Regions from separate parts of the Shinella sp. BE166 genome, predicted to be linked through region 1. Evidence: predicted binding sites of a transcription regulator. Region 1 holds the regulator's gene; each other region holds the start of a gene.

Region 1 (7,223 bases):
GCCATGTCGCCAACACGCCCGGCGTCGATGGCGAAGGCCAGATCCTCCTGAAGGTCGCGGACGTTGCCACCGATTCGGCGACCGACGCGCTCTCGAACGAGGACCAGCAGATCGCTGCCGTCGCGCGCGCCAGCGGCGACGACATCCTCGACCAGATGGTGAGCTCGCTGCAGACCGCCTATGGCGTCTCGATCAACCGCACGCTCGCCGAACAGAGCATCGCTCGATAGAGGAAGACAGGAACCGCATGTCCGACCTGAAATCCTATATCGCCAAGGTCGCCGCCGGCAACGCGCTCGACCGCGAGGACGCCCGCGGCGCCTTCGAGATCATCATGTCCGGCGCCGCCACGCCCTCGCAGATCGGCGGCTTCCTGATGGCGCTGCGCGTGCGCGGCGAAACCGTCGACGAGATCTACGGTGCCGTCGGCTCGATGCGCGCCCGCATGCTGCCGGTCACGGTTCCGGCGGATGCCATCGACATCGTCGGCACGGGCGGCGACGGCACGGGCACCTACAATATCTCGACGCTCGCCGCGATCATCACTGCCGGCGCCGGCGTGCCGGTCGCCAAGCATGGCAATCGGGCGCTGAGCTCCAAGGCGGGCACGGCGGATGCGCTTTCTTGCCTCGGCGTGAAGCTCGATATCGGCCCCGCAGAGATCGCCCGCTGCGTGCACGACGCCGGCCTTGGCTTCATGTTCGCGCAGCTACACCATCCGGCGATGAAACATGTCGGCCCGTCGCGCGTCGAGCTCGGCACGCGCACCATCTTCAACCTGCTCGGGCCGCTCTCCAACCCCGGCGGCGTCAAGCGCCAGCTCCTCGGCGTTTTCGCGCCGCAATGGCTGGTGCCGCTGGCCGAAGTGCTGCGTGATCTGGGCTCCGAGAGCATCTGGGTCGTGCACGGCTCCGGCCTCGATGAAATCACCACGACCGGCACCACGCAGGTCGCAGCGCTGGAAGACGGCAAGATCCGTACCTTCGAGCTGACGCCCGCCGATTTCGGCCTGCCCCAGGTGACGCTCGACGACATCCGCGGCGGTGACGGCGCACACAATGCCGCCGCCCTCCTCTCTGTGCTCGGCGGCGCGCACATGCCCTATCGCGACGTGTCGCTCGCCAATGCCGCGGCCGCCCTCCTCATCGCCGGCAAGGCGGAAACGCTGAAGGACGGCATGGCGAAGGCAACCGAAGCGCTGGAAAGCGGGCGCGCCCGCACGGTACTCGAACGCCTCGTTTCGGTTTCCAACGAAGGCCATGCGGAGTAGGATTGGCCATGACCGATATCCTGAAGACGATCGAAACCTACAAGCTGCAAGAAATCGCCGCCGCCAAGGCGCGCGTGGCCCCCGCCGAACTTCGCGCCCAGATCCGCGACCAGGAGCCGCCGCGCGGCTTCTTTGCGAGCCTCAAGGCCAGAAAAGCCGCCGGCAGTTTCGGCCTGATCGCCGAAATCAAGAAGGCAAGTCCCTCCAAAGGCCTCATCCGCCCGGATTTCGATCCGCCGGCGCTCGCCAAGGCCTATGAGGCCGGCGGTGCCGCTTGCCTCTCGGTGCTGACGGACACGCCGAGCTTCCAGGGCGCGCCCGAATTCCTCACCGCCGCCCGCCAGGCCTGCGCGCTGCCGGCTCTGCGCAAGGATTTCATGTTCGACAGCTACCAGGTGCTGGAAGCCCGCGCCTGGGGCGCTGACTGCATCCTCATCATCATGGCGTCGCTCAGCGACGACGATGCGAAGATGCTGGAGGATGCCGCGTTCTCGCTCGGCATGGACGTGCTGATCGAAGTGCACGACGAACCGGAGATGGAACGGGCGCTCAGGCTGAAATCCAAGCTCGTCGGCATCAACAACCGCAACCTGCGGACCTTCGAGGTCGACCTCGCCGTGTCGGAAAAGCTCGCCGGCATGGTGCCCGACGACCGCCTGCTCATCGGCGAAAGCGGCATCTTCACCCATGCGGATTGTGAACGCCTCGGCAAGGTGGGCATCTCCACCTTCCTCGTCGGCGAAAGCCTGATGCGCAAGGACGACGTGGCCGCCGCCACCCGCGAATTGCTGACCGGTTCCGCCGGCATGCTGGCGGCCGAATGATGGCCGAAAAGGCCGCCACGCTGACCCATATCGATGCCTCCGGCGAAGCCAACATGGTGGATGTCGGCGACAAGGCCGAGACGGTGCGCATCGCCGTTGCCGAAGGTTTCATCCGGATGGCACCCGCGACGCTGGACCTCATCCTCAAGGGTGACGCCAAGAAGGGCGACGTGATTGGCACGGCCCGCCTTGCCGGCATCATGGCCGCCAAGCAGACGTCGAGCCTCATCCCCCTCTGCCACCCGCTGATGCTCACCAAGGTCGCCGTCGAAATCCGCGAGGACCATGCGCTGCCCGGCCTGCGCGTCGAGGCCATGGCGAAGCTCACCGGCCGCACCGGCGTGGAAATGGAGGCGCTCACCGCCGTCAGCGTCGCCTGCCTCACCATCTACGACATGGCGAAAGCCGCCGACCGCGAAATGGAGATCGGCGGCATCCGGCTCGTCGAAAAATCCGGCGGCCGCTCCGGCGACTACAAGCGGGCAAACGCCTGATGTCGCTCCTCCCCGTCGCCGATGCCCTCGACCGCCTGCTTTCCCGGGCCAAGCCGACACAGCGGACGGAGACGGTTTCCCTGCATGAAGCGCAAGGTCGCGTCCTCGCCGAAGACATCGCCGCACGCCTGACCCAGCCGCCCTTCGACAATTCCGCCATGGACGGCTACGCCGTCCGCCACGCGGATATCGCGACGCTCGGCGCCATCCTGAAGGTCGTCGGCCTCTCCTCCGCCGGCCACGCCTTCGAAGGCTCTGCCGGCCCCGGCGAGGCCGTACGCATCTTCACGGGCGCCCCGTTGCCCGCCTTCGCCGATACCGTGCTTCTGCAGGAAGATGCGGAGAAGCTGGACGACGGCCGCATCCGCACGACCTTCCTCACGCCAAAAGGCCGCCATGTGCGCCCGCGCGGGCAGGATTTTTCCGAAGGCGAGACCGTGCTGAAGGCCGGCGCCGTGCTCGATGCCGGCCGCCTGACCGTCGCCGCCGCGATGAACCATCCGACACTTGCCGTCTACGCCCGCCCCCGAATCGCGGTGCTTGCGACCGGCGACGAGCTCGTCCCGCCCGGAACACCGCCCGGCGCCAGCCAGATCATCGCCTCCAACACCTACGGCGTTTCGGCGCTCGCCCGGGCGGCCGGCGCGGAGGTGATCGACCTCGGCATCGTCGGCGACGACAAGCAGGCGATCCTGGCGGCCGTGCGCAACGCACTGACACTCGACATCGACGTGCTCGTGACGCTCGGCGGCGCCTCCGTCGGCGATTTCGACCTCGTGCAGCCGGTGCTCGGCGAGGCCGGCATGGAACTCGATTTCTGGCGCATCGCCATGCGGCCGGGAAAGCCGCTGATGGTCGGCCGGCTGGGGGATATCCAGGTGCTGGGCCTGCCCGGCAACCCGGTCTCAAGCCTCGTCTGCTCGCTGCTCTTCCTGGAGCCGCTGGTGCGCCGCCTCGCCCGCCTGCCCGCGAAAAACCGCCGGCACCCGGCCGTCGCCGCCGTGCCGCTCAAGGAAAACGACCAGCGGCAGGACTATATCCGCGCCCGCATAGCGCGGGGACCGGCCGGCGATCTGCGCGTCACCCCCTTCGGCAAGCAGGATTCGTCGATGATGAAGGTCTTCGCCGAATCGGAAGGCCTGCTGATCCGCCCGCCGCACGCCCCGGCCGTGCCAGAAGGCGATACTTGCGAAGTACTCCTCCTGCGCGAACCCTCCGCCTGAACAATATTATTATTTCCAAGGCCTTGCGGAACACATATGGAACAGATAGTGTCTGTTCTGGATTTGTTTCACGATTCTGGATTGTTTCAAGATTCTCGGTGGAGGGGCCATGCTCACGCGGAAACAACAGGAACTTCTCCTGTTCATTCATGAACGGATGAAGGAGTCCGGTATTCCTCCCTCCTTCGACGAGATGAAGGATGCGCTCGACCTCGCCTCCAAGTCCGGCATCCATCGCCTCATCACGGCGCTGGAGGAGCGCGGCTTCATCCGCCGCCTGCCCAACCGGGCGCGGGCGCTGGAAGTGATCAAGCTTCCCGAAGCCTATTCGCCGAGCCTCCAGCCGCGTCGCGGTTTTTCGCCGGCCGTCATCGAGGGCAGCCGCGGCAAGCAGCCGGTGCCGGCCGCCCCCGTGCAGCGCACGCCGCAAGCGGACATGTCGTCTTCGGTCTCCGTGCCGGTCATGGGACGCATCGCCGCCGGCGTGCCGATCTCCGCCATCCAGAACAACACCCATGAAATCATGGTGCCGGCCGAAATGGTCGGCAACGGCGATCATTATGCGCTGGAGGTCAAGGGCGACTCGATGATCGAGGCCGGCATTCTCGACGGCGACACCGTGATCATCCGCAACGCCACCACCGCCAATCCGGGCGAGATCATCGTGGCACTCGTCGACGACGAGGAGGCGACGCTGAAGCGCTTCCGCCGCAAGGGCGCCTCCATTGCGCTCGAAGCCGCAAACCCGGCCTACGAGACCCGCATTTTCGGCCCGGACCGCGTCAAGATCCAGGGCAAGCTCGTCGGCCTCATTCGCCGCTATCATTGAGCGCCGTCTCGGCCTCGAAGGTGCCGCTGCGCCAATCATAGGTGCGGTGGCGGGACCAGGGCCGGTCGAGAGTTTCGACGGCGGGCGTGATCTCGGCTTCAGAAAGTGTTGAAGGGGCCTTTTCGGCGCCGGGCTGGATTTCCAGGGCGCCTGTGCGCCGCAGATGGCGGGCCGTCATCAGCCGGGCTCCGGAGCGGCATGCCTCCAGCCGCAGGGCCTGCGGCACGACGACGAGATCGGCGGCATCGCAGGCGGTTCCGAGGAAGGCGAGGTCTTCCAGCGTGACGATCCGCCAGCCGCTCGGCGAAACCGCAGCGCAGAATGCCTTTGTTTCGCAGATGAAGCCCGTGCCTTTTCCAGCCTCCGCCAGGGCGGATGCCATGGCGTCCTTTGCCTTCTGCCGGTCCGCCTTGCGGCGCGGTTTCCTCTGCTTTTCAGTCCCTTCAGCGGGTGCGGCGGCATCCTCTACCGTCAGCCCTTCGCTCTTGCGCATCTCCGGCTTGACGAGATCGCCGAGCCGCAGAGCGCGCCGCCATTGCGCATAGATGAAATCCGGCGGCCTTGCGCGATTGGTCGCAACGGTTTCACCCCGCCGGATCGCCACGAGACGGCCGTCTTCCGAGACCAGCACTTCCGGCGCACGGCGTGCGTCTGGCCAGCAAGCTATGACGATCCCGAGCGCGACGAGCAGCGTGCCGGCATGGCGCAGCCGGGTGCGCAGGATGCAGGCCAGGCCGCCACCGAGACCGATCAGCAGGAAAGCGGACTGCGGAATCTGACCGGTGACGATTTCGCCTTTCCAGCTTGCGACCCAGGTCGAAAGCGCGATCATCCATTCGATGCCCTTGCCCATGATCGCGAAGGGGATGGCATCGAGGCCGAACGGCATCAGCAGCACGGCGATGAGGCCGAAGGGCATGACGATCGTGCTGATCACCGGCATCGCCAGAAGGTTGCCCGCGAGGCCATAGGCGGGGATGCGATGAAAATGGCCGATGGAATAGATCAGCGTGGAAAAACCGCCGATCAGCGAGGAGAGCATGAGCCCGCCGAAAAAGCGGCCGAGCGAACCGCCGAACAATTGCAACGGCCCTCCCCGGCTCTCCCGCCGCATCGGCCGCTCGCGCCAGGCCGCGTAGCCCGCGACAAGCCCCAATGTCGCCGCATAGGACATCTGGAAACCGGGATTGGTGACGGCCGACGGCGTCACCAGCAGGATGAGGATCGCCGAGAGCGCGACATTGCGCAGGCTGATGGCCGATCGCCCGAAGAGCACGGCGACAAGCATGACGCAGATCATGATCCACGATCGTACCGCCGAGAGCGCGCCGCCCGAGACGAGAATATAGAGCGTCACCATGATGAGCGCGCCGACGGCGGCGATCTTCTTGGCCGCATAGCGCTCGGAAAAGCCCGGGATCAGCGCCATCAGCATGCGCGCACCGACGAGGAAGGTGCCGGCCGCTAGCACCATATTCAGCCCGGAAATGGCCAGCACATGCGCAAGCCCCGCCTGCCGAAGCGCCTCGACCGTGTCCGCGCCGATCGCCCGCTGTTCCGCCGTCACCAGTGCCGCGGCGATCGCCCCCGCATCGCCGCCGATGCGGCCCCGAATATGCTCGGTCAGGTTGTTGCGCCAGCGCGCGATCTCTTGCCGAACCCGCCCTTCCAGCTTCGCCTCTCCGGCCGCAACAGCTTTAGGCGCGCTGTAAAAATAGCCAACAGCGCCGGTGCCGGCGAAATAGGCATCGAAGGCGAAATCGTTGAGGCCCGCCAAGGCCGGGCCGGACGGCGGTCCGAGGCGCGCACGCCCCGTTATGCCCGCGCCGATCGCGATCGGCTCATGACGGCTGCGGGCAAGCAGCGTGACGACGCCGGGCGGCCGCTTCAACACCGGATCGCGCGTTGCCTCCAGTGCGATACGGTAGCGGATCGCGCCCCGCTCATCGCTTTCGCGTGACAGTACCCGGCCACTGATCTGCGTTGTGACTGGAGTATCCAGGATGACCGTATCGAGCCGCGCACTTTCCATGGCTGCAAGCAGCATGCCCACGGGAACGAGAAAAGCGGCACCCGCAGCGAGCGCCACCCAGTCCTCCCGATACCGCAGCCGCCAAGCGGGCCAGAACGTAACGCAGGCAAGAAGCAGCAGGGCATAAATTGGTGGATCGGTAGCGGCGGCAAACCACAATGCAGCGCCGATGCCGAGGAAGACCGGCACGAACAGGAAGAAGTGGCCGTGCGCCCGCTCCTCGGCGAAGGCGGCATCAATTCTCTGGCCGGCAAGGCTTTCCCGAACCCGGCCGACGGCGCGCGCATAGGCGGCAAGCGTGGCCCCGCGACGGCGCGCGGGCAGAGCCGGTATCGGCAGCGAATCGCCAGCCCGCGCGACGCCCCAGGCCTCTGCCTCGCGCGCCGCCTGCTTCTCCGCGATGTCGATCCTGGCCATGCACTCGGCCCCGCCGGTTCCCCTGGCGATTATGCAACCCGGCGCGAGAATCTTCAATCAAAAGTAGGGTTAATTAATACTAAGCCAAACAGAAAGCATGCGCCCTCCGCAACGCGAAAACCACCCTCAGAAGT
Region 2 (7,223 bases), on a different contig from region 1:
GCAGGTCTTGCCACGTTCGGTCTCGCCGGCACGGCTCTCGGCCTCGGCAACATCTTCGGCAACTACCTTGCCGGCGCTCTGCGCAATCCGTCTGCCGCTGACAGCCAGTTCGGCCGTCTCGTATTCGGCTTCGCCGTTACGGAAGCTCTGGGCATCTTCTCGCTGCTCATCGCTCTCCTCCTCCTCTTCGCCGTCTGATATCGGCCGAGGACTGGACCATGGCCCGACAGGGCCGTGGTCCATCGTACGTTTCGTACATGATTGAGAATGCCCCCTGGAGGTCAGCATGTCTGTGACCTTGGCATCGGCCGAGTCCACCCCTTTCGAAATCGCCCAGGCGGCAACCTCTGCGGAAACGCATGAGACCCCTGCGGATGCGCATGCGGCTCAGCCGGCAGGCGAAACGCACACCGAAACGGGTGTGGCCCATGGCGACGAACACGCCACCGGCGTCTTCCCGCCTTTCGACCAGACCACGTTCGCATCGCAGCTCCTGTGGCTGGCGATTACCTTCGGTCTGTTCTACCTTCTCATGTCGAAGGTCGTCATTCCGCGCATCGGCTCGATCCTCGAGACCCGCCATGACCGCATCGCGCAGGATCTCGACGAAGCCTCGCGCCTGAAGGCTGAAGCGGATGCCGCGATCGCTGCCTACGAGCAGGATCTCGCCACCGCCCGCGCCAAGGGCAATGCGATCGCCTCGACCGCCCGCGACGAAGCCAAGGCCAAGGCCGACGCCGAGCGCGCCAAGATCGAAGCCTCGCTGCAGGAAAAGATCGCCGGTGCCGAAACCCGCATCGCCGAAATCAAGGCCAAGGCGCTCGCCGATGTCGGCGCCATCGCCGAGGAAACCACGGCAGCCGTTGTCGAGCAGCTGATCGGCGCCAAGGCCACCAAGGCCGAAGTCGCTTCGGCCGTCAAATCGGCCGCAGGCGAATAAGGAGCATCCCATGGCATTCGACGCAACATTCTATGCCTTTGTCGGCCTCCTGCTGTTCCTGGCCCTCATCGCCTACCTCAAGGTTCCGGGCATGATGGCCAAGGGCCTCGACGCCCGCGCGGAAAAGATCCAGAACGAGCTGGCGGAAGCCAAGCGCCTTCGCGAGGAAGCCCAGCACCTGCTCGCCGAATACCAGCGCAAGCGCAAGGATGCCGAGGCGGAAGCCGCCAGCATCGTCGCCGCCGCTGAACGCGAAGCGAGCCTTTTGACCGCGGAAGCCAAGCAGAAGACCGAGGAATACGTCGCCCGCCGCACGGTGCTCTCCGAGCAGAAGATCAAGCAGGCGGAAGCCGACGCGATCAACGCCGTGCGCGCCGCCGCCGTCGACCTCGCAGTCGCCGCCGCCGAAAAGGTCATCGCCGCCAAGGCCGATGCGGCCACCGGCAAGGCACTCTTCGACAACGCCATCAGCGAAGTGAAGACCCGCCTCAACTGAGGTCTTTTCACAGCATGATATGAAAAAGGCCGGAGCAATCCGGCCTTTTTGCTGTTTGGGCCACAGGCAAAAGGCCCGGATGCAGGGGAACATCCGGGCCTTCGGGGAGGTCAGTGGGGCGTGACGCTTACTTGCAGATCTTGATCTTCTTGACGATCAGGTTGCCGTAGTAGTCGTAGGAATGGATCTTCTTGAGGAAGCAATGCGGCTTGTAGCCGTAGCTGTAGTAACCGGCCTGCGACGGGGCGGCGAAGGAAACGGCGGCTACGAGGGCGACGGTGGCGGAAACGATGATCTTGCGCATGGGGGTCTCTCCTGATCTCTGTGAGGGATGAGCCTCTCTCATCCAGTGATCGGACTTTCCCACATCACCCGACCGCCCGCTGTTCCGGACGGAACAGGGCCGGAGCAATCCGGCTTTTTTGCTTTTTGGCGGACGGCAAAAGGCCCGGATGCAGGGGAACATCGGGCCTTCGGGGAGGTCAGTGGGCGACGTTTACTTGCAGATCTTGATCTTCTTGACGATCAGGTTGCCGTAGTAGTCGTAGGAGTGGATCTTCTTGACGAAGCAATGCGGCTTGTAGCCATAGCTGTAGTAGCCGGCCTGCGACGGGGCGGCGAAGCAAACAGCGGCGACGAGGGCGACAGTGGCGGAAACGATGATCTTGCGCATGGGGGTCTCTCCTGATCTTTGGTTGGGGATGAGCCTCTCTCATCCAGTGATCAGACTTTCCCATATCGCTGAGATGCCCGCTGTTCCGGGTGGAACAGGGCCGGATTGCTCCGGCCTTTTTGCTTTTCGGCGGACGGCAAAAGACCCGGATGCAGGGGAACATCCGGGCCCTCGGGGAGGTCAGTGGGGCGTGACGCTTACTTGCAGATCTTGATCTTCTTGACGATCAGGTTGCCGTAGTAGTCGTAGGAATGGATCTTCTTGACGAAGCAATGCGGCTTGTAGCCGTAGCTGTAGTAACCGGCCTGCGAGGGGGCGGCGAAGGAAACGGCGGCGACGAGGGCGATGGTGGCGGAAACGATGATCTTGCGCATGGGGGGTCTCTCCTGATCTCTGTGAGGGATGAGCCTCTCTCATCCAGTGATCAGACTTTCCCATATCGCTGAGATGTGCGCTGTTCCGGATGGAACAGGGCGGGGCTATTCCTGCTTGAGCGGGCGAAAACTCATGCGGTGCAGGCGGCAGGGGCCGATGGCCTGGATGGCTTTGCGGTGGACCTCGGTGGCATAGCCGGCGTGGAGGGCGAAGCCGTAGCCCGGGAAGGTGGCTTCCGCACGCGCCATCATGCGGTCGCGCATGACCTTGGCGACGATCGAGGCGGCGGCGATGGAGACCGAGCGGGCATCGCCCTTGACGACGGCGCGGCCTTCGCAGGCGAGGCCAGGCGGTACGTCGCGGCCGTCCGCCAGCACGAGATTCGGGGCGACTTCGAGCCCGGCGACGGCGCGGCGCATGGCATCCAGGCTTGCCTTGCGGATGTCGATGACGTCGATGCGGCGCGAACAGCTGGAGGCGACGGAGACGAAGGCCGATTGCATGATGAGCGTGAAGAGCTGCTCGCGCTTCGCGGCGCTCAGCTGCTTGGAATCGTTCAGCCCCTCCGGAATATTGTCCGGATCGAGCACCACGGCGGCCGCGACGACGGGGCCGGCGAGCGGGCCGCGGCCCGCCTCGTCCGTGCCGGCGACCGGCCAGAGGCCGCGCTTGCGGGCGGCAAGCTCCATCAGGAAATCCGGCCCTTCGGGCAGGTCGAAAAGAAGGCGGGAATCGGAGGATGCGGGACGGGACATGCGGCGAACCTCGCACATCCGTCCGATTCCCTGCAAGTCCCCCGGCAGGAGGCGGATGCCGGAGGAACAACCGGCACGCCCGGGGAAGACGGGCCGGAAGATGATGCCGGGCACGAATGCCCGGTCGAATGTCGTTTTCGCGCGATCCGGGAACACCCGGGGTACAGCTAAAGCAGCGAGAGCTGCACACCGCTGCCCGAAGGCGGCACGAACTGGTCGCTGGCGAGGCTGCGGCGGGTGCGGGTCAACTCCAGCCGCTTCGCCGCCATTTCGAAGCGGCGGGCGATCTGCCAGGCATAGGGACCGGCGCCCTTCATGCGCTTGCCGAATTCCGCGTCGTAATCCTTGCCGCCACGCATCGAGCGCACCAGCGACATGACGTGGCGGTAGCGGTCCGGATAATGGCGCAGCAGCCAGTCGCGGAAGAGCGGGCTTACTTCCAGCGGCAGGCGGAGCAGCACATAGCTCGCCTCGCAGGCGCCGGCCGCCTTGCCCGAATCGAGTACACGCTCGATCTCGTGATCGTTCAGGCCGGGAATGATCGGCGCCATCATGATGGCGACCGGGATGCCGGCCTCTGACAGCGCGCGAATGGCTTCCAGCCGGCGCGGCGGGGTCGCGGCGCGCGGCTCCATGGTGCGCGCCAGCTTGCGGTCGAGCGTGGTGACCGAGATGCCGGCCCAGGCAAGGCCGCGCGCCGCCATGCGGCCGAGGATGTCGATGTCGCGCATGACCAGCGCCGACTTGGTGACGATCGACACCGGATGATTGGCGGCATCCAGCACTTCGAGGATCTGGCGCATGATGCGCCATTCCTTCTCGATCGGCTGGTACGGATCGGTGTTGGTGCCGATCGCGATGACCCGCGGCTTGTAGCCGGGCTTGGAAAGCTCGCGCTCCAAGAGTTTCGGCGCATCCGGCTTGGCAAACAGCTTCGCCTCGAAATCGAGGCCGGCGGAGAGGCCCATGAAGGCATGGGTCGGCCGGGCGAAACAATAGATGCAGCCGTGCTCGCAACCGCGATAGGGATTGATCGAGCGGTCGAAGGGAATGTCGGGCGAATCGTTGCTGGTGATGATGGTGCGCGGCTTTTCCACCTGCACCTCGGTGCGGAAGGGCGGAAGCTCCTCCAGCGTCTGCCAGCCGTCGTCGACGGTCTCGCGCGTCACCGGCTCGAACCGGCCGGTGAAGTTGAGCCCGGCCCCGCGGCCGCGCCGGCGGTCCCCATCGACGCGCATGCCCGTCTGTGCCATCAGCGCCTCGGCAACGTCTTTCGTGTGGCCGGGCGCGAGGGCGCCCTGCCTGAGATCGGCAAGATCGTTCATGGCTGTCTCCGGCGGGGCAGACCCCCGTTCCAATGACTATATTCCTATCGCCGAAACGAGAACAATGCAAGAACAAAATTCCCCGCGCCGCTAACCATGCTTTCTAACCATGCCGGAACATGGCGGGGTGGGGGCGGTGGAAATCCATGCTGCAATGCGGTATTGCAAAGGAATGCTGACAATCATCCTGGAATGCCGCGACAACGAGGCCGAGCTTGCGCAGACGTTGTCGGCGCTGGTGACGGGCGCCGTGCAGGGCATCGTGCGCGACGTGATCGTGCTCGACCACGGCTCGCGCGACGGCTCGGCCAAGGTGGCGGATGCGGCTGGCTGCCGGTTCCTGACGAGCTGGGACATGAAGGATGTCGTGCGCTCCGCCCGCGGCGACTGGCTGCTGCTGCTGGAGCCGGGCGCGCGCCCGCTGGCCGGCTGGGTCGATGCCATCGTCGATCATGTGTCGATCAACAAGAACCCGGCGCGTTTTCTTGGCTCGCGCAACCATCGCCGGCCGTTCTTCAAGCGGTTTGCGCGCCGCGCCGCGCCGCTGGAGCAGGGGTATCTCGTCAGCAAGCGCCAGGCATCGGCGACCGTGCGCACCGGCATGGCGCTCGCCGACATGGCGGGCCGTTCCGGCGTGCGAAAGCTGGTCGCCGAGATCGTGCCCGCCTGGGTGGTGAAGGCCATGCGGGCCGAGATCGCGGATTAAAGCAGGAAATCGCTGCGGAAGAGGCCGTCCAGCCCGCGGACCTCGATCTCGAAATCGGCCTGGCCGTCGCCGTTGACGTCGCCGGACACCAAGCCGCCCTGGACACGAAGCTCGCCGGCATTGCCGGAAAAGTCGTTGCCGCCGATGAAGGCGAAGGCCTGGTTGCCGCCGCGGCCGGCATTGGCGTCGATGTCGCGCAGGTCGATCTTGTCGCCTTCGCCGCCAGTGAAATCGAGGATGACGTCGCGCCGCGCGCCTACCGCTGATTCGAATACGCCGTTGAAGTCGAAGCGGTCGGCGCCGCTGTCGCCCTGCAACAGGTCCATGCCGCGGCCGCCGGTAAGCACGTCGTTGCCGCCGCGCCCGGCGATCTGGTCGTCGCCGCCAAGGCCCTTCAGGAGGTTTGAGACGCTGGAGCCGAAGAGAATGTCGCCGGCATTGGTGCCTTCGGCATTCTCGATGCTGATCAGGCGTTCGAAGCGGTTGGAGCCGGTCTGCGCCAGGCCGTTGCCGAGATCGATGCCGACGCCGGTTCCGCCGACCACATTGTCGTCGTCGCGCGGGAGATAGCTGATCGAATCGACGCCCGAGCCGCCATGAAAGGTGTTCTGCTCGCCGACGGAGAAGAAACGGTCGTTGCCGCCTTCGCCGAAATAGCTGCTCTTGAAGGTGCTGACGGCGATCTTGTCGTTGCCGGCGCCGGCCTTGACGATGTCGGCGCGCTCGTTGACGAAGGAGCCGAAGCCGGTGCCGACATAGGTGTCGTTGCCCGCGCCGAGCAGGATGACGCTGCCGTCTTCCTTCATGTTGACGACGCTGTCGTTTCCGGCGCCGGCATCCACCTGGTTGCGGCCGCCGAAATCGTCGGTGCGGTTGAGGATGATGGTGTCGTTGCCGCCGCGCGCAAAAATCGTCACTTCGACATTGTCGAAGCTGCTGCCCTGTACGAAGCGGTCTGCGCGGTTGGTGCCGTTGATCGTGCGTCCCATTGGTCTCTCCTCAACTTTTCGATTGCTGGGAAAGTCATAGGTGGCGATGCAGGCGCGCGCAGTGCCCTATGGAACAGGTCAGCCGGCGGTGCGCTTCAGGTGCTCGTCGAGGCGCGGCATGATCTCCACGAAGTTGCAGGGCATGTGGCGATAGTCGAGCTGCGCCTTCAAAATGCCGTCCCAGGCGTCCTTGCAGGCGCCCGGCGAGCCCGGCAGCACGAAGATGAAGGTGGCATTGGTGACGCCGCCGGTCGCGCGCGACTGGATCGTCGACGTGCCGATCTTGTCGTAGGAGATGCGGTGGAAGACCTCGGAAAAGCCGTCCATGCGTTTTTCGAAGATCGGCTCCAGCGCCTCCGGCGTCACGTCGCGGCCGGTAAAGCCCGTGCCGCCGGTGGTAATGACCACGTCGATCGCCTCGTCGCGCGTCCAGGCCTCCACCGTCGCACGGATTTCGGCGACGTCGTCCGTCACGATGGCGCGGGCGGCGAGCCGGTGGCCGGCCTCGGCGATGCGGGCGACGAGCGTATCGCCGGAGCGGTCCGTGTCGGGCGTGCGGGTATCGGAGACGGTGAGCACGGCGATGCCGACCGGGATGAAGGGCCTTGTCTCGTCAATGCGTGCCATGGGTCGCTCCAATCGTGCGCGTGGCGGCGAAAAACCACTGCGGGTGCCGCCTGCCAAGCGCCGCGGCTGCGGCTTGGGCGGCGTCATCGGATGGGTATAGCGCGAAGCATGTGGCGCCGGAACCGGACATGCGCACGAGATCCGCGCCGGTGGCCGAGAGGCTCTCCGAAAGTGAGGCGATCTCGGGGCAGAGCTGGCGGGCAGGGGGTTCGAGGTCGTTGCGCAGCCGCAAAAGCAGGCTCACCCAGCCTTCACGGCCTGTGACGGGAACGAAGGGTGGATTGTGTTTTGAGGCGAGCGCCTTGAAGACCGCCGGTGTCGAGACGCCGACCATGGG
Region 3 (7,223 bases), on a different contig from region 1:
CCGGTACCGCCGGGGCGGGCACGGGCGCGCTAGTGCGCGGCATCCGTGCCGATGATCTCGCGAAGATGAAGGCCGTCTCGGACAATTTCAAGGAAGGCGACCTCGTCGGCTTCGCCTCCGGCAGCGGCGTGGCGATCGGCTCGCGCATGGCCGAACAACTCGGCTTGAGCGCCGGCGGCCAGATCACGCTCGTTGCGCCCGAAGGCGACGTGACGCCGCTCGGCGTCAATCCGCGCGTCAAGACCTACACCGTCTCGGCGATCTTCGAGATCGGCATGTCGGAATACGACGCCTCGATCATCTACATGCCGCTTGAAGAAGCGCAGCTCTACTTCAACGCTGAAGGCATCGTGCAGTCGATCGAGCTTTTCGTCACCAATCCCGATGCGGTCGACGAGTTGCGCCAGCCGATCGAGGCGGCGGCCGGGCGGCAGATCTACATAACGGACTGGCGCCAGCGCAACCGCACCTTCTTCTCAGCGCTTCAGGTCGAGCGCAACGTCATGTTCATGATCCTGACGCTGATCGTGCTCGTCGCCGCGCTCAACATCATCTCCGGCCTCATCATGCTGGTGAAGGACAAGGGCAGCGACATCGCGATCCTGCGCACCATGGGCGCCACGTCCGGTGCCATCATGCGCATCTTCTTCATGACGGGGGCGGCGATCGGCACGGTCGGCACCTTTGCCGGCGTCGCGCTCGGCGTCGTCGTCTGTTTGAACGTCGAATCGATCCGCCAGTTCTTCTCGTGGATTTCAGGCACGACGCTGTTCAACCCGGAACTCTACTTCCTGAGCCAGCTGCCGGCCGACATGAATGCCGGCGAGACGGTCACGGTCATCGTCATGGCGCTGGCGCTCTCGTTCCTTGCGACCATCTTCCCCGCCTGGCGCGCCTCCAAGCTCGATCCCGTCCAGGCCCTGCGGTACGAATAGGAACAGAACGCCATGAACGCGCGCAACGCACTGGAACTCAGGGGCATCGAACGGCACTACGGCCAGGGCGAGACCCTGCTGACGATCCTGAAAGGCGCCGATTTCACGCTGAAGAGCGGCGAGACCGTCGCGCTCGTGGCACCCTCCGGCACCGGCAAGTCGACCCTCTTGCACATTGCGGGCCTGCTCGAAAAGCCGGATGTCGGCGAGGTTTTCGTCAACGGTCATTCCTGCGCCGAGCTTGCCGATGAGGAGCGCACGACGATCCGCCGCAACGAGATCGGCTTCGTCTACCAGTTCCACCATCTGCTGCCGGAATTCAGCGCGCTGGAAAACATCATGATGCCGCAGCTCATCGGCGGCCTCACCAAGGCGGAGGCGCGCGAACGCGCCGCCCAGCTGCTCGACTATATGCGCATCGGCCATCGCGCCGAGCACCGCCCGTCGGAACTCTCCGGCGGCGAGCAGCAGCGCGTCGCCATCGCGCGTGCCGTCGCCAATGCGCCGCTTCTGCTGCTGGCCGACGAGCCGACCGGCAACCTCGACCCGGAAACCGCCGGCTACGTCTTCGAGGCGCTGGAAGCGCTCGCCCGCCAGTCGGGCCTTGCGGCGCTCATCGCCACGCACAACCACGAGCTCGCCGGCCTGATGGATCGCCGCGTGACGATCGAGGACGGCCTCGTGCGCGAGCTCGCCTGATTTAGCCCTCCAGGCCGTTGATTAATTGTCCAGCCCGCAGATCGAGCGGGCGATCTCGTCGTTCCAGTCCTTCAGCAACACGAATTGCGCCTTGCCGGTGATAGGCTGGCCGAGCGCCTTGCCCTTGCCGGTTAGGACGTTGAGGTCGCAATCGCTGACGGCGTCCGTGTCGAGCGTGTCGTAGGACGAATAGGTGTAGCCCGCGACGATGAAATCGAAATTGCGGTGGGCGATCGTCAGCGTCTGGCGCCAACGGTCGCGGCCGATCGAATCGTTTTTCGTGGTGAGCGTGAAGGAGCCATTGGCGAGCGCCGCCAGCTCCGGCTCCTGGCCGAACATGGTAAGGTTGCCCCAGACCGTCCTGGGCAGGGCAAGCGCCAGCGTCAGCCGGTTTTCCTCCGGCTTGGCGACGTAAATGTAGAGCCCGTTGTCGTCTCCGCTGTCGTCGCCCGGCGTTGCCACCAGGGCGAGGTCCGGCGTGCCGTCCTTGTTCCAGTCGCCGCTCGCCATGGCCATGATGCGCTCGGCCGGGAAATCCGCGGCGGCGGCAGGGGCAGCCAGGCTGGCCGAAAGCAGAAGGGCGGCAATCAACGACTTCATCTCTTTTCCTCCATGTGAGCGAGGCGACCATATTGCGCCTTCGAACGCCGGTCCAGAGGGCCTGTGGAAAGCTGTTGACATGAGAACAAGAATAGAACAAAGTGACAACATAAAAGGAAAGGGAGCCACAATGACCGATTTTCTTCGTGATCTTGCTGCATTCACCTCCATGGCCATGTTCGTCGCCACCTTCTCCGTCATCCTCTTCGGAATTTGACGGCCTGCATTTCATTCTTTGAAGCCGATCGCATCTCGCCCACGCGTGCTCGCGCGTGGAAATCGGGTGTAACGGCAATAACCTTCTGGACGAGGCCGGTGCGAATCCGTTTAAGCTTCCTGCCTTGACCGGAAGGAAGATACGCATGGCGGACGAAGCTCGGAAGACGGATGGCGGCACGGTGGCCGAGACGCCGCAATTCGTGCATTTGCGCGTGCATTCGGCCTTTTCGCTGCTCGAGGGCGCCTTGCCGATCAAGAAGATCATCGGCAAGGCGATGTCCGACCAGCAGCCGGCGATCGCCATCACCGACACGAACAACCTGTTCGCCGCGCTGGAATTTTCGCAGAAGGCGATCGGCGACGGCATCCAGCCGCTGATCGGCTGCCAGCTGTCGATCGACATGGAAGACGAGGGCGACGGCGAGCGGCGCGGCGGACAGGCGCAACTCGTGAAGCTGCCGTCGATCGTGCTCCTTGCCGCGACCGATGCCGGTTATGCGCGTCTCGTCGAGATCGTCAGCCGCGCCTATCTCGGCGGCGAAGGCAACCAGTCGATCCGCATCGCCTATAGCTGGCTGGAAGCGGGCATGGACGGGCTGATCGCGCTCACTGGTGCGCATGGCGGCCCGGTCGACATGGCCATCCTCGCCGGCCAGCCGGCGGTGGCGCGCGCGCGTCTTCATGCGCTGAAGCGCGTCTTCGGCGACCGGCTCTATATCGAGCTGCAACGCCACGGGCGCTACGACAAGCAGCACGAGCGCCGCATGGTCGAGCTTGCCTATGCGGAAGACGTGCCGCTGGTCGCCACCAACGAGCCGTTCTTCCCGGCGCCCGATGATTATGATGCGCATGACGCGCTGATGGCGGTGGCGCACAATGCCATGGTCTCGGACGACAACCGTTTCCGCCTGTCGCCCGACCACTATCTGAAGAGCCGCAAGGAGATGGCGAAGCTCTTTGCCGACCTGCCGGAGGCTTTGGAGAACACGGTCGAGATCGCCCGGCGCTGCTCCTTCGTGTTGAAGACATGCAGCCCCATCCTGCCGCGCTTCACGGGTGCGACGGACGATCCGGAGGAGGCGGACCGCGCCGAATCGGCAGAACTGCGCCGCCAGTCCGTGGAGGGCCTTGAAAGCCGCATGGAACTGCTCGGCCTGACGCCGGGTTATACCGAGCAGGATTATCGCGAGCGGCTGGATTTCGAGCTCAGCGTCATCGAGCGCATGAAGTTCCCCGGCTACTTCCTCATCGTTGCCGACTTCATCAAATGGGCCAAGCAGCAGAATATTCCCGTCGGACCTGGCCGCGGCTCGGGTGCTGGTTCGCTCGTCGCCTACGCGCTGACGATCACCGACGTTGATCCGCTGCGCTTCTCGCTGCTCTTCGAACGCTTCCTCAACCCGGAACGTGTCTCGATGCCCGACTTCGACATCGACTTCTGCCAGGACCGCCGCGAAGAGGTGATCCGCTACGTGCAGCAGAAATACGGCCGCGAGCAGGTGGCGCAGATCATCACTTTCGGTTCGCTGCAGGCGCGTGCGGCGCTGCGCGACGTCGGCCGCGTGCTGGAAATGCCCTACGGCCAGGTCGACAAGATCTGCAAGCTCGTGCCCAACAACCCGGCCAACCCGACGCCGCTCTCCAAGGCGATCGAGGAAGAGCCGAAGTTGCAGGAAGAAGCGGAGAAGGAGCCCGTCGTCGCGCGCCTGCTCGATATCGCCCAGAAGATCGAGGGCCTATACCGCCACGCCTCGACGCACGCCGCCGGTATCGTGATCGGCGACCGGCCGCTGTCGCAGCTCGTGCCGATGTACCGCGATCCGCGCTCCGACATGCCGGTCACCCAGTTCAACATGAAATGGGTGGAACAGGCCGGCCTCGTCAAGTTCGACTTCCTCGGCCTGAAGACGCTGACCGTTCTGAAGACAGCGGTCGATTTCATCCGCAAGCTCGATGTCGAGGTGAAGCTCGAAAGTCTGCCGTTGGACGACCAGCCGACCTACGAGATGCTGTCGCGCGGCGAGACGGTCGGCGTGTTCCAGGTGGAAAGTGCCGGCATGCGCAAGGCGCTGATCGGCATGCGGCCCGACTGCATCGAGGATATCATCGCGCTCGTGGCGCTCTACCGCCCGGGTCCGATGGAGAACATCCCGGTCTACAACGCCCGCAAACACGGCGAGGAGGAGATCGAGTCGATCCATCCGATGATCGACCATCTGCTGAAGGAGACGCAGGGCGTCATCGTCTACCAGGAACAGGTGATGCAGATCGCCCAGGTCCTGTCCGGCTATTCGCTCGGCGAAGCCGATCTTCTGCGCCGCGCTATGGGCAAGAAGATCAAGGAGGAGATGGACAAGCAGCGCGCCCGCTTCGTCGACGGCGCCGTGAAGAACGGCGTGTCGAAGCCGCAGTCCGACCTGATCTTCGACCTCTTGGCCAAGTTCGCCAACTACGGCTTCAACAAGTCGCACGCCGCCGCCTACGCCATCGTTTCCTACCAGACGGCCTATCTGAAGGCGCATTACCCGGTCGAGTTTTTGGCCGCGTCGATGACCTACGATATGTCCAACACGGACAAGCTGAACGATTTCCGGCAGGATGCCGGGCGTCTCGCCATCGCGGTCATCCCGCCTTCCGTGCAGACCTCGTTTGCTCATTTCGAGACCGGCGAGAACCGCATCTACTACGCGCTCGCCGCCATCAAGGGCGTGGGCGAGGCGGCCGTGCAGCACATCGTTCAGGTGCGCGGCGACACGCCGTTCAAGAGCCTGGAAGACTTCTGCCTGCGCATCGACCCGAAATTCGTCAACCGCCGCGTCTTCGAAAGCCTGATCGTCGCCGGCGCCTTCGATTGTTTCGGCCATGACCGCGCCGCCATGGTCGCCGGCCTCGACCGCATGCTCGGTTACGCGCAGCGCGCGCAGGAAGACAAGAACAGCGGGCAGGGCGACATTTTCGGCATGGGCGCTGCGACCGGGCCGGAGGTGATCACACTGCCGTCCTACACGCCGTGGCTTGCGTCCGAAAAGCTGCACCGCGAGTTCCAGGTGCTCGGCTTCTTCCTCTCGGCCCACCCGCTCGACACCTATGCGCCGATCCTCTCCAAGATGCGGGTGCAGACCTTCGCCGATTTCGCCATCGCCGTGAAGCGCGGCGCCACCGCCGGCCGCCTTGCCGGCACGGTGACCTCCAAGCAGGAGCGCAAGACCCGTACTGGCAACAAGATGGGCATCGTCGCCTTCTCCGATTCGTCCGGCCAGTTCGAGGCGGTGCTGTTTTCCGAAATGCTCAACCAGTACCGCGACCTGCTGGAGGCCGGCAAATCGCTGGTGATGACCGTGCAGGCGGAGGAACGTCCGGAAGGCATCGGCCTGCGCATCCAGACGCTGCGCTCGCTGGAGGAGGAATCGCTCCAGACCCAGAAGGCGCTGCGCGTCTATGTGCGCGATTCCGGCCCGTTGCGCTCCATCGCCGCCCACTTGAACACCAAGGGCGACGGGCTGGTCTCGTTCATCGTCATCAAGGACAATGGCCAGCGCGAAATCGAGGTCGAGCTCAACGAGCGTTTCCGCATCTCCCCCGAAATCGCTGCTGCCATGCGCTCCGCACCGGGCGTGCTGGATGTGGAGCTGGTCTAGTTACTTCGCCGTCGGGATGCGGGCGATGACCTTGATCTCGAAGTCGAAACCGGCAAGCCAGTTGACGCCGATGGCGGTCCAGTTCGGGTAGGGCTTCGTGTTGAAGACCTCGTGCTTGATGGCCAGGATCGTATCGAACTGCTTTTCGGGATCCGTGTGGAACGACGTCACGTCGACGATGTCGTCGAGCGTGGCGCCCGCCGCCGCCAGCGTGGCCTTGAGGTTTTCGAAGGCGAGGCGCACCTGTTTGGCGAAATCGGGTTCGGGCGTGCCGTCTGCCCGGCTGCCGACCTGTCCGGAAACGAACAGGAGGTCGCCGGATTTGATGGCCGCCGAATATTCGTGTTCGTCATAGAGGGCGTGCCGGCCAGCCGGATAAATTGCTTCGCGTTGGGTCATGTCAGTCTCTCTTCTCTTTGTTGAGGCGGCTGGGCAGAGCAGTGTCGCTTCACAGCCGCTGTAATTTCGTATACGTTGCGTATATGAAATTGGGCGCGCATGGCGCCGATGTCAAGTTCATATACGGGCCGTATATCAAAAATAAGGATGAAATCGTGAATCGGCGCATCGAGATGATGGAGGAAAACCGCGTCAAGCTGATCGGCGCCGCGCGCCGTGCCTTCGGCAAGAAGGGCTATTCCGCCGCCTCCATGGACGAATTGACCGCCGATGTCGGGCTGACGCGGGGCGCGCTCTACAACATTTTCGGCGACAAGCGCGGGCTTCTCGCCGCAGTCGTCCACCAGATCGATTCGGACATGGCAACGCGCGCCAAGGAGATCGGGGAGCGCACGGGAGACGATTGGGGTGGCCTGCTTGCGGAAGGGGCGGCCTATATCGAGATGGCGCTCGACCCCGAGGTACAACGCATCGTCCTGCTCGACGGGCCTGCCGTATTGGGAGACCCTTCGCAATGGCCGAGCCAGAGCGAATGCCTGCAAGTCACGCAGGCGAAAGTGGAAAAGCTCATCGGGGAGGGAATGCTCAAACCCCTGAACGGCGAGGCCGCCGCCCGTCTCCTCAGCAGCATGGCGTTCAACGCTGCGCTTTGGATCGCGGCGAGCGACGAGCCGAAGGCGGTGCTTCCCAAAGCGGTCGAAGCGTTCAAGGCTCTCGCGACGGGCCTTCTCGC
Region 4 (7,223 bases), on a different contig from region 1:
TTGGCAGGTCGGTCACGGCTTTCGCGACGTTTCCGACTGGCACGACGGTCGTCTCCGCGGAGATCAAACGGGTGATGGCATGCGAAGCGCCCCAGGTATCCGAGACGGCGGCTCTTGCCGTCAGGCCATGACCACGCAGCCGATTGACGAGGCCGGAGAGGAGGAGATCCTCGCCGCCCTGGAGGTGGTCCGCGCCTTCTGTATCGATCACCAGGCCGTCGGTCCCGTCGACGGCGACGACCGGGCTATATTGCCGGAGCGCCCAGAGCGCCAGCCGCTCAAGCGCGGCTGCATCCTCGGCCGGCGCTGCGTCGACCATCAGGAGATCGGCAACCATGGCCTGCGCCTTGCTCGCCGGCATGCCGACGCGCAGGCCGAGTTTCAAGGCTGCGGGATCGGCAGCCGAGATCCAGCGCTTCGATCCGCGCCGGGCGATCACGACGAGCGGCTTTTCAGCCGGCAAGGCTTCGCCAGCGCGTCGTCTGATCCGCTCGGTCGCCAGATGTGGGAAGTAGACAGATACGACCCGTGGCATCGGGGGCTCCAATTTCAAATTCTGCGCATTCGCCCGCTTTGACCCGCATCAGTTCCGCCAGCCAGCGCGCCCTCCCGACGCCGGCCACCGGCAATCGTTCCGACGGCAACGTGCTGATGCGCCAGCGCGTCGTCGAGGCCGTCGGCTGTCCATAGTCCGACGCCTCGTTCTGCCGCCGCCAGCGCCGGAGCACGATCCCCATGCTGCCGGTCTTCTCCGCCGCGAGCTGCAGGCGCCGCGAGGCGGTCATCGGCAGGCGGACCAGTTCGCCGACGACGCAGGATAGGCCGCCGAAAGTGAGCCCCTCCTCCATGGCCGACAGCACCTCCTCTTCCCGATCGCTCTCGCACCAGACGACGCGATCCGGGTGAAGCCCCGCCTGCGAAATCGCCGGGAAAAACAAATCCTGGCGCGTCATGCACCACAACACCTTGCCCTTCGTTCGGGCGGCAACACCGGCAGAAAACAGCGCCGCGGCCGCACCGTCGACCGTGCCACCCCCGCCGCCGGCAACCTCATGCAACGCCCCGAAAGCCAGCCCTCCTCCCGGCAGCGCCCGGTCGATGTCGGGGACACCGAACGGAAGCGTCTGCCTTGCGCGTTGCGCGCCGCCTTCGAGGCGGCCAATACGCTCTCGCAGTTCCGCAAGCACAGGATTGAGGGCATGGGTGGCCACGGCAGAATTGTTGCTCCTTCAGGGTTTTCAGCCGTTCTTCAAGCTGATATGTTCATTATTTGTTCCGTTTGATGAAATGAGTCAATCGGGCCTCCGATCCGGAAATCGCACTTGGGCTAAGTGGTTGAAACGAATCCCTTAGCCGCATCAAGGAGATATCCAGGGATCGGAGGTGCAGGAAAATTTTCTTAGGGTGTCTGGGGACAAATGGCGGCTTACCTGGAGAAACTGAACGATGGCCAGCGCGCGGCGGTCGAGCACGGCGTGGGCCTTTCGAACGGACAGATCGGCGGCCCGCTGCTGATCATTGCCGGCGCAGGCAGCGGCAAAACCAACACGCTGGCCCACCGCGTCGCGCATCTGATCGTCAACGGCGCCGATCCGCGCCGCATCCTGCTGATGACCTTTTCGCGGCGCGCCGCGTCCGAGATGGCGCGCCGCGTGCAGCGCATCTGCCGCCAGGTCCTCGGCGACAACGCCGCGATCATGACGGACGCGTTGGCTTGGGCCGGCACGTTTCACGGGATCGGCGCGCGATTGCTGCGCATGTATGCCGAGCAGATCGGCCTCAATGTCGATTTTACCATCCATGACCGCGAGGATTCCGCGGATCTTATGAACCTGGTTCGGCACGAACTGGGCTTTTCCGCCAAGCAGAGCCGGTTTCCCACGAAGGGGACGTGCATCGCGATCTATTCGCGGGTGGTCAATTCGCAGGTCTCGATCAGGGAGGTTCTGAAGTCCGCCTACCCCTGGGTGCTCGAATGGGAAGAGGAACTGAAGCAGCTCTTCGCCGCCTACACCGAGGCCAAGCAGGCACAGAACGTGCTGGATTACGACGATCTACTGCTCTACTGGGCACAGATGGTTTCCGAGCCGGAGCTGGCCGAGGATGTCGGCAAGCGCTTCGACCACATCCTCGTCGACGAATACCAAGACACCAATCGCCTGCAGGCGTCGATCCTCATGTCGCTGGCGCCCGGCGGCCGTGGCCTGACCGTCGTCGGCGACGATGCACAGTCTATCTATTCCTTTCGTGCGGCAACCATCCGCAACATCCTGGATTTCCCGCAGGAATTCTCACCGAAGCCTGCCGACGTCATCACGCTCGACCGCAACTATCGCTCGACGCAGCCGATCCTGGCCGCGGCCAATGCCGTCATCGAATTGGCCCGTGAGAGGTACACCAAAAACCTGTGGACCGACCGCGCGTCGGAACAGCGACCGATGCTCGTCACCGTCAAGGATGAGGTCGATCAGGCCGCCTATATCGTCGAGCAGGTGCTCGCCAATCGCGAGGTCGGCGTCTGCCTGAAGCAGCAGGCCGTGCTGTTTCGCACCTCCAGCCACAGCAGCGCACTGGAAATCGAGCTCACCCGGCGAAACATCCCCTTTGCGAAATTCGGCGGCTTGAAGTTCTTGGACGCGGCCCACGTCAAGGATTTGCTGGCGGTCCTGCGGTTTACGCAAAACCCGCGCGATCGGGTTTCAGGCTTCCGGGTGCTTAAACTGCTGCCCGGCATCGGGCCGCAAACCGCCGGCAAGATCCTTGACACGATCGCGGCCGATCCGGAGCCGCTGCAATCGCTGGCCGAAATCCCGCCACCGGCCAAGACGGGCGACGATTGGCCGGCTTTCGTGATGCTGGTCACCGCCCTGCGGAAAGCCGAGGCAGGTTGGCCGGCGGAGATCGGTACCGTGCGGATGTGGTACGAGCCTCATCTCGATCGCATCCATGAGGATGCCGATACCCGAAAGGACGATCTCATCCAGCTCGAACAGATCGCCAGCGGCTATGCGAGCCGCGAGCGCTTCTTGACCGAATTGACCTTGGACCCGCCCGATGCCACCAGCGACCAGGCCGGGGTGCCGCTGCTGGACGAGGACTATCTGATCCTCTCGACGATCCATTCGGCCAAGGGACAGGAGTGGCGCGCGGTGTTCATGCTCAACGTCGTCGACGGCTGCATTCCGTCCGATCTCGGCGCCGGTACGACCGCGGAACTCGAAGAGGAGCGCCGGTTGCTCTATGTCGGCATGACCCGAGCGCGCGACAACCTCACTTTGGTTACGCCCCAGCGCTTCTTCACGCATGGCCAATCTGCCACGGGCGACCGACACGTCTATGCGTCGCGGACCCGCTTCGTGCCGGCCACGCTCTTGCAGTATTTCGAGACGGCAACCTGGCCGAAGGTCTCGGCCGCGACCAGTGAACGAAGCGCAAACCAGATTCGCGTGGACGTCCGGGAACGCATGCGGTCGATGTGGAAGTGAGATGAGCACAGGCGGCGACACCCCGACAAGGAAGATCATCCATGTCGACATGGATGCTTTCTATGCGTCGGTCGAACAGCGCGACAATCCCGAGCTTCGCGGTAAGCCAGTTGCTGTCGGCGGTTCAGCGGCGCGCGGCGTCGTCGCGGCGGCGAGCTACGAGGCGCGCGCCTTCGGCGTTCGGTCCGCCCTTCCGTCCGTAACCGCCAAGCGGCGCTGCCCGGATCTCGTCTTCGTGCCGCCGCGCTTCGATATCTATCGCGCTGTCTCCGCGCAAATCCGGGAGATTTTTGCCGAACACACGGACCTGATCGAACCGCTGTCCTTGGACGAAGCCTATCTGGACGTGACCCAAAACAAGCAGGGCATTTCATTCGCCACCGAGATCGCGACGATCATCCGGGCGCGGATCAAGGAGGTCACCGGCCTCAACGCATCCGCCGGCATCTCCTATTGTAAATTCCTGGCCAAGATGGCGTCGGATCTCAACAAACCCAATGGCCAAGCAGTAATTTCGCCCAAGAACGGTCCGCCGTTTGTTGAAGCGCTCGCGGTCAAGAAATTCCATGGTGTAGGCCCGGCGACGGCCGCCAAGATGGAACGGCTCGGCATCCTGACTGGTGCCGACCTCAAGGCACAATCGCTCTCCTGGCTGCAGGAGCACTTCGGGAAGTCCGGCACTTGGTACTACAACATCTCCCGCGGCATCGATAACCGGGCCGTGCAACCGGATCGGCCGCGCAAGTCCGTTGGCGCCGAGGACACCTTCATGGTCGATATCGTCGATCTCGACGCCGCCCGCGCCGAAATCACACCGCTCGCCGCCAAGGTCTGGCGCCATTGCGAGGCCAAGGGCCTCCATGGGCGGACGGTGACGCTGAAAGTCAAATATGCGGACTTCCAGATCATCACCCGCAGCAGGACGACGTCAGCACCGATCGGCCGGTTGGATGATCTCGAAGCTATCGCGCAAACGCTCCTCGAGCCGTTGTTCCCTGCACCCAAAGGCATTCGCCTGCTCGGCGTCACGCTGTCATCCTTCATCGACGATGAGGAAACCACCGCCGGTCAGTTGGAGTTGCAGATCTAGCCGCGCTTCAGTCCGCAGTCGAAATCCGGACGGGGCGCCTTACATTGCCAATGCAGCGCGCCGCGACGCGGTGACGATGCCGGTCATTCGGAGGAGCCATGTGCAACGATTACCGCTTGATGGTCGAACTGGCCTCGGTCATCGAGGAGTTCGAGCACCTGAAGATCAAAGTCCGGTTTCCCGAGGGACGGCCGAACATCGAAGCGCGCGAAGACATCAAGATCACAGACACTGCGCCGATTATCCGGACTGTCGAAGGCGAGCGTGACGTTGGCGAACTGGTCCAGCGCCGGTGGAGCTGGCCAGGCCCGACCAGAAAGCCGGTCTATAACTTCCGCTCCGAAGGCCGCGAGTTCACCTCAAATCGGTGTCTCATCGTCGCCGACGGCTTCTACGAGTTCACCACACCGGCTGACCCCAAGAAGAAACGCAAGGATAAATGGCTGTTCCGCAAGATCGGCGAACCCATCTTTGCCATTGCCGGCATATGGCGCGAGACCGGGGATGTGGGCGAGGCTTACACGATGTTGACGATGGAGCCGGGGCCGGACATCGCGCCCTATCACGACCGCCAGATCGTTATCCTCGAGCGGGATAGCTGGGCCGATTGGCTCGATCCTTCGGTGTCCGCCAAGCCGCTGATCAAGCCCCTCCCGGCCGGTTCTCTTTCGGTGGAGCAGATCGGCTGACGCGCTTCACCGTTCGCTGAGGCTCGCCGCCATACTTGGCGTGTGCGGCCTCCCCAGGAGGCTGGAACGAATCCGCCGGTCTCGACATTTCTCCGAAACATGATGTTGGTTCGCCGCCCCACTACCGTAGCGGGGCGTCCTTTTTGGAACCACGCAGGAGGTCCGCCATGACTGCCAGAATATCTCCACCGCAACAGCCGACAACCGATCCTGATGTCGCGCTGGACTGCGCGCAGGCGATTGACGGCGCTGTGCGCGAGCTTGCCGATCAGGCCATCGTCGCCGGTTGGCCGCCCGAGGCGACATTTGAGGCGATCAAGCGAGCCGCCGATCGTCAGGCAATGGCCTACCGCGAAGATCCCGATCCCGCAGGCGACCCGGTCGAAACGCGCCCACCGACCGGCTTCTCGCTGGCACCCTTCTAAGGCCGTCGAGGTCGACGACGTCACGTATGCAGAATGAGGATCGATGAAGATCGCGACCTACAACGTCAATGGGGTCAACGGTCGCCTCGCCGTGCTTCTGCGATGGCTCGCGGAAGACTCTCCCGACATCGTCTGCCTTCAGGAACTGAAATCGCCGAACGATCGGTTTCCGCGCGCGGAACTGGAGCGCGCCGGTTACGGCGCGGTCTGGCACGGCCAGAAAAGCTGGAACGGCGTCGCTATCCTTGCCAAGGGTCTCGTGCCGCTCCTCACGCGACGCGGCCTTCCAGGCGACCCCGACGATACGCACAGCCGCTATATCGAAGCCGCGGTCGATGGCATTCTCATCGGTTGCCTTTATCTGCCGAACGGAAATCCAGCGCCGGGTCCGAAGTTCGATTACAAGCTGCGCTGGTTCGCGCGGCTCCACGAATATGCCAGGGAACTGCTGGCACTCGATATACCAGCGGCGCTGGTCGGGGATTTCAACGTCATGCCGATGGACCTCGACGTCTATGCGCCGGAGCGTTGGCGCGACGATGCGCTGTTTCGGCCGGAGGTGAGAGCGGCCTATGCCAAGCTCCTCGCCGACGGCTGGACCGACGCCATCCGGCATCTGCACCCCGATGAGCGCATCTACACCTTCTGGAAATATTGGCGGAACTCGTTCGAGCGCGACGCCGGCCTGCGCATCGACCATGCTCTGCTCAGCCCGACGCTTGCCCCTTGGCTGAGATCCGCCAGCGTTCGTCGGCACCCAAGAAGCTGGGCGCATACCAGCGACCACGCACCTGTCATGATCGAGATCGATCCGCCGGCCAATACCGACTAGGCTGAGGCCTGCTGCGCCGTTCGGCGCTCGCGCGACCGCGCAGACCGCCGCGCATCTCGCAACTCCTCGATGGTCGGAATCCACCAGCCGCGCCGGCGCGCGTCATCCTCAGGCGCACCTTTCGCCGGCCACGTCTGCAGCAGCTCGTCCAACGACGGTATGCGCCACAATCCCCAGACCTGGTCTCCGTCAAAGTCCGGATAAAGATCGGCGACCTCCTCATCCTCAACCAACTCACCGGTGATGTCGCTGACGACGATGATGCCGTAAGCGGCAGTGGCCACGGGCCGGCCCAGGGGCGGAAGATCACCGGCTGGAAGGGGAATGCGCCGACGCCGGCGCTCGGCTGATCGGCGGCGGGCTTTCCGCTCGTCTTCGGTGCCCTTTCGCGCCTCGGCGCGCTTGCGCCGTTCCTCCGGCTCGCAGCGCTGCGCTTCTGCTTCGATCGCTTGCCAATGATGGAAGAGTTCGTCATAGGAGGCAAACGGAACGCGCCAGACCTTCAGGTCTCCATCCCATCGCGCGAACGGCACCTGGCGGATTTCCTCGACGAGCTTGCGGGAATAGGGTGTGCTGATGCGAAACCCGTCCTTGTCGACGCTGAGATAGGGACTGAGGATCGGCTCGAAGGCGAAGGCGTCCCTGCCCTTTTCCTGTGCGAAGGGGTCAATGCGGGCGTCTTCCCTTGCCTTCCAGCGGTCC

Evidence for each region. Region 1 encodes LexA, which represses DNA repair genes until DNA is damaged. Its sites were predicted from a motif close to TGTTCNNNNTGTGTTCNG; they were not measured.
Region 2: J2Y63_RS19535 (PA0069 family radical SAM protein) is a predicted target of LexA. The motif match lies at 4,622-4,639, and genes of this name have one in related genera.
Region 3: dnaE (DNA polymerase III subunit alpha) is a predicted target of LexA. The motif match lies at 2,316-2,333, and genes of this name have one in related genera.
Region 4: J2Y63_RS27330 (ImuA family protein) is a predicted target of LexA. The motif match lies at 1,261-1,278, and genes of this name have one in related genera.

Annotation. Positions count from the first base shown of each region.
Region 1 is NZ_JBPEHL010000006.1:313,078-320,300, reverse strand. It holds gene J2Y63_RS17900 (SurA N-terminal domain-containing protein) at 1-230, shown strand, start outside; gene trpD (anthranilate phosphoribosyltransferase) at 248-1,270, shown strand; gene trpC (indole-3-glycerol phosphate synthase TrpC) at 1,279-2,094, shown strand; gene moaC (cyclic pyranopterin monophosphate synthase MoaC) at 2,094-2,588, shown strand; gene J2Y63_RS17880 (molybdopterin molybdotransferase MoeA) at 2,588-3,811, shown strand; gene lexA (transcriptional repressor LexA) at 3,921-4,640, shown strand; gene J2Y63_RS17870 (ComEC/Rec2 family competence protein) at 4,621-7,089, opposite strand.
Region 2 is NZ_JBPEHL010000007.1:275,264-282,486, reverse strand. It holds gene J2Y63_RS19570 (F0F1 ATP synthase subunit C) at 1-198, shown strand, start outside; gene J2Y63_RS19565 (F0F1 ATP synthase subunit B) at 287-940, shown strand; gene J2Y63_RS19560 (F0F1 ATP synthase subunit B) at 951-1,436, shown strand; gene J2Y63_RS19555 (hypothetical protein) at 1,564-1,740, opposite strand; gene J2Y63_RS19550 (hypothetical protein) at 1,933-2,109, opposite strand; gene J2Y63_RS19545 (hypothetical protein) at 2,307-2,483, opposite strand; gene J2Y63_RS19540 (ribonuclease HII) at 2,589-3,257, opposite strand; gene J2Y63_RS19535 (PA0069 family radical SAM protein) at 3,407-4,564, opposite strand; gene J2Y63_RS19530 (glycosyl transferase) at 4,737-5,270, shown strand; gene J2Y63_RS19525 (calcium-binding protein) at 5,267-6,259, opposite strand; gene moaB (molybdenum cofactor biosynthesis protein B) at 6,338-6,886, opposite strand; gene J2Y63_RS19515 (4-(cytidine 5'-diphospho)-2-C-methyl-D-erythritol kinase) at 6,873-7,223, opposite strand, start outside.
Region 3 is NZ_JBPEHL010000002.1:400,992-408,214, forward strand. It holds gene J2Y63_RS05910 (lipoprotein-releasing ABC transporter permease subunit) at 1-935, shown strand, start outside; gene J2Y63_RS05915 (ABC transporter ATP-binding protein) at 948-1,634, shown strand; gene J2Y63_RS05920 (hypothetical protein) at 1,656-2,234, opposite strand; gene dnaE (DNA polymerase III subunit alpha) at 2,597-6,091, shown strand; gene J2Y63_RS05930 (RidA family protein) at 6,092-6,490, opposite strand; gene J2Y63_RS05935 (TetR/AcrR family transcriptional regulator) at 6,664-7,223, shown strand, end outside.
Region 4 is NZ_JBPEHL010000015.1:14,290-21,512, reverse strand. It holds gene J2Y63_RS27335 (Y-family DNA polymerase) at 1-535, opposite strand, end outside; gene J2Y63_RS27330 (ImuA family protein) at 453-1,211, opposite strand; gene J2Y63_RS27325 (ATP-dependent helicase) at 1,419-3,485, shown strand; gene dinB (DNA polymerase IV) at 3,487-4,575, shown strand; gene J2Y63_RS27315 (SOS response-associated peptidase) at 4,674-5,264, shown strand; gene J2Y63_RS27310 (hypothetical protein) at 5,432-5,689, shown strand; gene xth (exodeoxyribonuclease III) at 5,733-6,521, shown strand; gene J2Y63_RS27300 (hypothetical protein) at 6,518-7,223, opposite strand, start outside.